Regions from separate parts of the Thermosporothrix sp. COM3 genome, predicted to be linked through region 1. Evidence: a T-box and tRNA genes for the amino acid it is inferred to sense, from the RefSeq annotation. Region 1 holds a T-box; the other holds one or more tRNA genes.
What was found. The T-box of region 1 lies ahead of proS (proline--tRNA ligase). A T-box ahead of a tRNA ligase gene usually reads a tRNA of that ligase, here a tRNA-Pro.
Positions count from the first base shown of each region.

Region 2: it encodes a tRNA-Pro, which carries the amino acid that the T-box ahead of proS (proline--tRNA ligase) is inferred to sense. The anticodon was not compared.

Region 1 covers NZ_AP019376.1:6,578,248-6,581,663, forward strand. The annotation lists gene KTH_RS28145 (serine/threonine protein kinase) at 1-1,289, opposite strand, end outside; T-box leader at 1,532-1,765, shown strand; gene proS (proline--tRNA ligase) at 1,825-3,276, shown strand; gene KTH_RS28155 (zinc ribbon domain-containing protein) at 3,342-3,416, opposite strand, start outside.
Region 2 covers NZ_AP019376.1:6,964,682-6,968,097, reverse strand. The annotation lists gene KTH_RS29800 (GAF domain-containing protein) at 1-448, opposite strand, end outside; gene KTH_RS29795 (response regulator) at 682-1,053, shown strand; gene KTH_RS29790 (hypothetical protein) at 1,221-1,676, shown strand; tRNA gene KTH_RS29785 (tRNA-Pro) at 1,751-1,823, shown strand; tRNA gene KTH_RS29780 (tRNA-Gly) at 1,828-1,900, shown strand; tRNA gene KTH_RS29775 (tRNA-Gly) at 1,942-2,014, shown strand; gene ftsA (cell division protein FtsA) at 2,309-3,416, opposite strand, start outside.

The DNA of each region.
Region 1 (3,416 bases):
AGGGTCGGCTGACTGGTCGGTGTGCTATTGCTTGTAGCGGTACTTTGAGCCTGCTTTGTTGACTGGATGGTTTGGGGCGTAGTTGTGAGTGGCTGTCTGGCTTGATAGATCGTAAAGGCACTGGTTGCGATGGTTGCGAGGAGCAGAACAACAGCCACAATGACCAGTATCTTGGCATTGCGTTCCAGTCGTGAGGGCTGTTGTGGCACGATGTTATAGGGAGTACTGGGCCAGGGGCCTGGATTACTGATAGGGGGAGGTGTAACCACCTGGTGCTCGGGACCCGTTTGCTGTGCAAGAACAGTCTGCTCGCTGATCTGTGTCGGTGCTGAAGCAGGCTCTTCCGTTGGTGGTGTCACGATAGCAAGGGTGTTTTCCTCATGTGGTATGGGAAGAGGACCGCCCTTTTCGTGAGGGCGGGGAGGCGATGACTGAGCCAGATTACAGGCGTGTAGCGCCTCAAGCATCTCATTGGGATGCTTGAAACGAGCTTCAGGATGCTTGGCAAGAGCACGCAGTACGACCGACTCAAGTTCTGGTGGAATAGTAGGTTGCAGGCTCCGAGGAGAAACCGGTTCGGTTTGAAGATGTTGAACCAGCATGCCCATGACATCTTGCGCCTTAAATGGTCGCTCGCCGGTCAGCATCTCATAGAGAATAATACCAACGGCATAGAGATCGGAAGCAGGGCCGGGCTTCCCTTGAATCTGTTCCGGGGCCATATAATCAGGGGTTCCTTTGAGCGCGACCGAATGGGTAACGGTAATATCGGTCGGGAGGGAGATTCCATCTGCTTCGGGCAGCAGCTTGGCAAGCCCGAAGTCCGCTAGCATCAACGTGCCGTCACCTTTAAAAAGAATATTGCCTGGCTTCATGTCGCGATGGATCAGGCCCCGATCATGGGCATATGCAAGGGCATCGAGAACCTGGCTTATCAGTGAAAGCGCGTGTTCGGGGGCCAGAGGGGCATGTTTGTGTAGATAGTCTCGCAGGGAGCCGCCTGCCATATAGGGCATGACCAGATACGCCTGATCATCGTGTTCGCCGTAATCATAGACCGGGAGAATATGTCGGTGGTCAAGTTGAGCGAGAACGCGAGCTTCCCGATTAAAGTGGCTGAGAAATACCTGTTTCTCGCTTCCTTCAGGTTGAAAGACCTTGACAGCGACGGATCGTTGCAGCCGTGTATCTGTTGCCAGATATACATGTGCACTGCCTCCTTTCCCGAGAAGCTGATGCAGGTGATAACGGTCTGATATGGTCATCCCTGCCAGGTTCTCATCTTTCATAAGAGGGTCTCCTTTGATGTGTTTGATCAAGAGTGATAATAGCAGACTGAAAAGTATTGGAATGTATTGAAACACATTTTACATTTTGAAAGACATTGAGGTATCGAACCTATTGTATCTGCAATATCGAGGATAGTCCAGTCTTACAATGTGAAGTTGATCATCTTTTGCGCTCTTAATGCTGGCTTGACATTGCCCAATGCATCGTGTATTCTGGGTGTACTTGAAATCAAGCAACAGAAGAGAACACGTCGACCAGGATCAGTAGATTGGAACACCATCAAACAGCGAGCCGGGATAGTGGAAGCCGGTTGAAAGGCTCGGATCGAACCCACCTGGGAGTGTCAGCGAGAAGTTGACCGGAGCCCTTCACCGTTATCTGGAAGGAACGGTTCACTGAGACCGTTATGAGTGGAATGATGTGGTGACTGCATCATTCAAGGAAGGTGGTACCACGGGTAGATCTCGTCCTTTGTTGAGGGCGAGTTTTTTATTTGTGTTTTTATCTGATCTTTGCTCGAAGAAAGAGGGAATTATGGACGAAAAGGAAAAGTATGTAGAAGAGCTGGTAGATCTCGAAGACGATTATTCAAAATGGTACAATCAGGTCGTCCGAAAGGCCGAGCTTGCAGACTATGCGCCTGTTCGTGGCTGTATGATTATTCGTCCCTACGGCTACGCCATCTGGGAAAACATTCAGGGGTTGTTGGACCGGCGCTTCAAAGAGACGGGCGTTGTAAATGCCTACTTCCCGTTGTTTATTCCTCGTAGCTTCCTGGAGAAAGAGGCGGAGCACGTCGAGGGCTTTGCGCCTGAGGTCGCCTGGGTGACGCGTGGCGGTGGTGAAGAGCTGGAAGAGCCGCTTGCTGTGCGCCCGACCAGCGAAACGATTATTGGTCATAGCTATGCGAAGTGGGTGCAGAGCTATCGTGACCTGCCGCTGCTGATTAACCAGTGGAATAACGTGGTGCGTTGGGAAAAACGTACCGCACTCTTCTTGCGCACCTCTGAGTTCCTCTGGCAGGAGGGCCATACCGCTCACCGCACGCTGGAAGAGGCAGAAGAGCGCACACGGATGATGCTGGAAGTCTATCGCTCCTTTGCCGAGGAAGATGCTGCTATTCCGGTGATCGCGGGCCGAAAGAGCGAGAACGAGAAGTTCGCCGGAGCGCTGCGCACCTACTCGATTGAAGCGTTGATGGGCGACGGTAAGGCGCTTCAAGCCGGTACAAGCCATAACCTGGCTCATAACTTCGCAAAAGGCTTTGACATTCAGTTCCTTGACTCAGACGGCCAGCGGAAGTATTGTGCTACGACCAGTTGGGGCATGAGCACGCGTATGATTGGCGCGTTAATTATGGTCCACGGTGACAAATCTGGTCTGATGCTGCCTCCGCGTATTGCTCCCTATCAGGCCGTGATTGTGCCTATCTGGCGGAAGGACAAGGACAAAGAGGTTGTCATGGGTGCGCTTGAGCGCCTTGAGAAGATCCTGAAAGGAAAAGTGCGCTTCAAGACCGATGTCAGCGAGAACACGCCGGGCTGGAAGTTTAACGAGTGGGAGATGCGTGGGGTTCCTGTACGTATCGAGATTGGCCCTCGCGATGTTCAGAATAACAGTGTGGTGCTTGTCCGTCGCGATAATCGTGCTAAAGAGATTGTCTCGATCGATGCACTGGAAACTCGGTTGCCTGAACTGCTGGAAGAGGTACAGCAGGCAATGTATCAGCGTGCGCTTGAGTTCCGAGAGAAAAACACCTACTATACCGAGGACTATGAGGAGTTCAAGCAAATCATCGCCGAGAAGCGTGGCTTTGTCCGTGTGAAGTGGGCCGAGGATAGCGAGGCTGAGAAAGCAATCAAGGAAGAGACAAAGGCAACGTTGCGGGTGATCCCCTTCGATCAGCCTGAGGGAGGCGTCAAGGGCAAATGTATCTACACCGGTAAGCCTGCGACCTGTGAGGCAGTCTTTGCCCGCGCATACTAAAGCGCTTCATAAAGAAAGAATGAGTCATCCCATTACAGGATGACTCATCTTTTTTGTATCTGGCTTTACTTGATTGAGAATGTGACGTTTGTGCCAGAAAGGTTCTTACCAGAGGCAAACACCAGCGTGTAGGTGTCGGA
Region 2 (3,416 bases), 390 kb from region 1:
TCCACACATTGCCATCCTCACGCGGAGGCATACAGAGAATGAGCCTGACAGCCATACCAGCCTTCTGCGGGTCCAGTTGCTCAAGCGCCTGTTCAAGGATCAGCTCGGAAAGCCGCCAGAAAATCAGGCTTTCGGTTGTCATCGTACGTTCACGCAGGACGCGGGCAAAAAAAGCAGAAGGAATAGTGGAGGAAACACCTTCCATCAGCCAGTTCTGAAAATCGGGATATTGAGCTTGTAATGCGGAGAGGAGATCCTGACGGTAGCTAGAACCTGCCACCTGAGCCAGACGAGCCAGATGCTGTCTGTTGGGTTGGGATTCGCCGTTTGCCCAACGTGTCAGCGTCATCGGGGCGACATGCAACGCCTGAGCCAGTCGGCGGCGCTCTGCCGGAGATTTGATACCGCCCTGCAAAACCTTCATCCAGGGTTGAAGCGATGTACCCATATACGATACGCCTTTTTCATGAACTGTAGCAGTTTCAATTATTCAGATATAACTCTTTTGCCTATGATAACAGAGAAAGTATAAAGAGTCAACAGGAAAACGTTCTCTCTTCCTATATAAAATAAAGCAAGCATTGTAGGAAATAGTAATGAAAGTATACCAGTCGTTTCTGTTTGCTTCTATTGGAAAATACAAGCATAAGCGATATGCTGTGGTTGAAGAAAGGATGGAGAATGATGCGGCGAAAAATTCTGGTGGTCGATGACGATAACGAAGTGCGAGAAATTGCCTCTTTTGTCCTTACACTTCACGGCTTTGACGTCAGCACGGCAGCCAATGGAGCGCAATTACAGGAAAAGCTGGCAATCGAACGCCTCCCTGACCTCATCATCCTGGATATCACGATGCCCGGCGAGAACGGCTACCGTCTCTGCCAGGTATTACGACACTCAAAGCGGACCAAACATATACCCATTATGATCATTACAGCGCACGCAGAGAGCATCTACGCTCGGATCAGCAAGGATCTGGGAGCAGTGCAGCATGTGTCCAAACCATTTCATCCCCTGGAGCTTGTCAAGCGGGTACAATGTATCCTGGGTTGAGGCAGAGACTTAGAATCAGTCGTATACTTAAATAGAGGGAAACAGCCGGGTATCCCCGCTGCTTTATTCCCTGAGCCAATTGGAAACAAAAACACTTGTTTCTACGTTCAAAAGTTGGTATCATTACGAACAGAAGGGTCTATAGAGTTCAAGGAAGCAGAGCCGCTATGCCTAACAGATATGAACGCGAGATAGAGGAAATCCTGCGCAATCTGGAACACTCAGATGCAGAAACAGGAGCACAACGCACACCTGCCTACCGTTCGCGCAAACGGTTTGACTCCTATGCCTCAAAGCAATCTCGCCCGCACTTCAACCTGCGCTTATCCAAAACAGATTGGCTGCTCCTCATCGGCATCCTCTGTGCCCTGATTGGAGGAGGCTTCGCCTACGCTCGACCACACGACTACGCCGACCTTTATACCGGTATCTTTGCAACCATTGCCACACTCTGCATATTCCTGGTTGCATTCTCCCACTTTCTCTTTCGGCCTCACCGTCCCCGTTCGTATCGTTATGGAAACGTCACCATCACGCCGCTACGTCGTGGCCCGTTCGACCAGATCAGGACGCAGTGGAATCTGCTCATGCTCAAGTTGCGCTACAGACGAAAAAAGAAGTAGCAGTTCGTGCGAAATTCCCGGCCCCGGGGTACTTGACAAGTCGGCGGAAGCATGCTATATTTCTATCACGCTAACGGGGTGTAGCGCAGTTGGTAGCGCGCCTGCTTTGGGAGCAGGAGGTCCGCGGTTCGAGTCCGCGCATCCCGATATTGCGGGAGTAACTCAGTTGGTAGAGTGCCTGCCTTCCAAGCAGAATGTCGCGGGTTCGAGTCCCGTCTCCCGCTCTTCTCCCCCTACAGGGAAACCCTGAAAGCTCATGCCATCTGCGGGAGTAACTCAGTTGGTAGAGTGCCTGCCTTCCAAGCAGAATGTCGCGGGTTCGAGTCCCGTCTCCCGCTCTCTTCAGTCCCTTTGCTACGGCAAAGGGGCTTTTTTTTGCTCCACTACTACAACTCAGTAGCAGGGCATGCTCTGTACCCCTTCTTATCACAATACAGAGCATGCGTACACCCGGCCCATCCTTCAGCTAGCATGGTATATGCAGATAATATCCTTCATCCACCAGCGTTTTGCTCTCTTTCCAGACACATGATTGATCATACGCTTATCTATACATATCAATACATAGATTTAGAATGCTCAAAAACAGCATACTCTTATGACATACAACACGAAAACGTCGCTGTGCTAATCTATGATATAAGCGCTTTCACGAAACGCTCAAGTGGTGAGATAGCAATTGGCGCGGGATCTTCGGTGATGCGCTCTTCATAAGCCGGGGACGAAGCATATCGCATTCCCCAGAGCAACAGACCAGCAGCCGTTGCATATGCAGGCTGATTGACTGACTCATTAAAACTATAGAGATCGAATGGTGCACCGACCCGCGTGGGCAGATCCACATACTGGTTCATTGTCGTACGAATTCCCGGCAGGTTCGCGCTTCCTCCCGTCAACACAATGCCCGCGGGCAAGAGCCCTTCATATCCTGCCTTCCTGATTTCATTCAGCACCATACCACACAGCTCTTCAACCCGGGCTTCGATAATCTCTGAGAGGAGCTTGCGCGGCACCAGATCACTACAGCCGGTGATAAAAGGCATCAGATCAATCATATCATCATCCCGGATTGCCGCCGGATTGGAATGCCCATACAGAATTTTCAACTGCTCCGCAACAGAAATCGGAAGCCGCAGCCCGATCGCAATATCATTGGTGATCAGGTTGCCGCCAATAGGAAGCACAGCCGTATGGCAGACAGCGCCATCCGCAAAGATCGCCATATCTGTTGTTCCACCGCCGATATCAAGCACCACAATCCCCATCTCGGCTTCACCCTCATTTAACACTGCTTCGCTCGCCGCCAGTGAGCTCACCACCAGTTGCTCAACCTCGATCCCCGCATGCTGGACGCAGCGCGTCAGATTCAGCAAAGAAGAGACCGCTCCGGTCACGATATGGGTATCCACTTCCAGCCGAAAGCCGGACATACCGATCGGGTTCTGAATGCCATAGACGCCATCCACACTATACCCGCGTGGCACCACATGCACAACTTCGCGATTAGCAGGAAGCGCAACCGCCCGCGCAATTTCAAGGGCACGGTCCACATCATCCTCAGCAATATCGCGACCATAAGGAGAAATAGCTACACACCCGCTACTATTCAGAGAGGCAATATGCGTTCCAGATACTCCAATATACGCAGTGGAGATTCGTTTACCCGCTAACCGTTCGGCTCGCTCCAGTGCAGCAGCGATTGAGGATATAGCGTCCTCCATATGGATAATCATTCCCCGC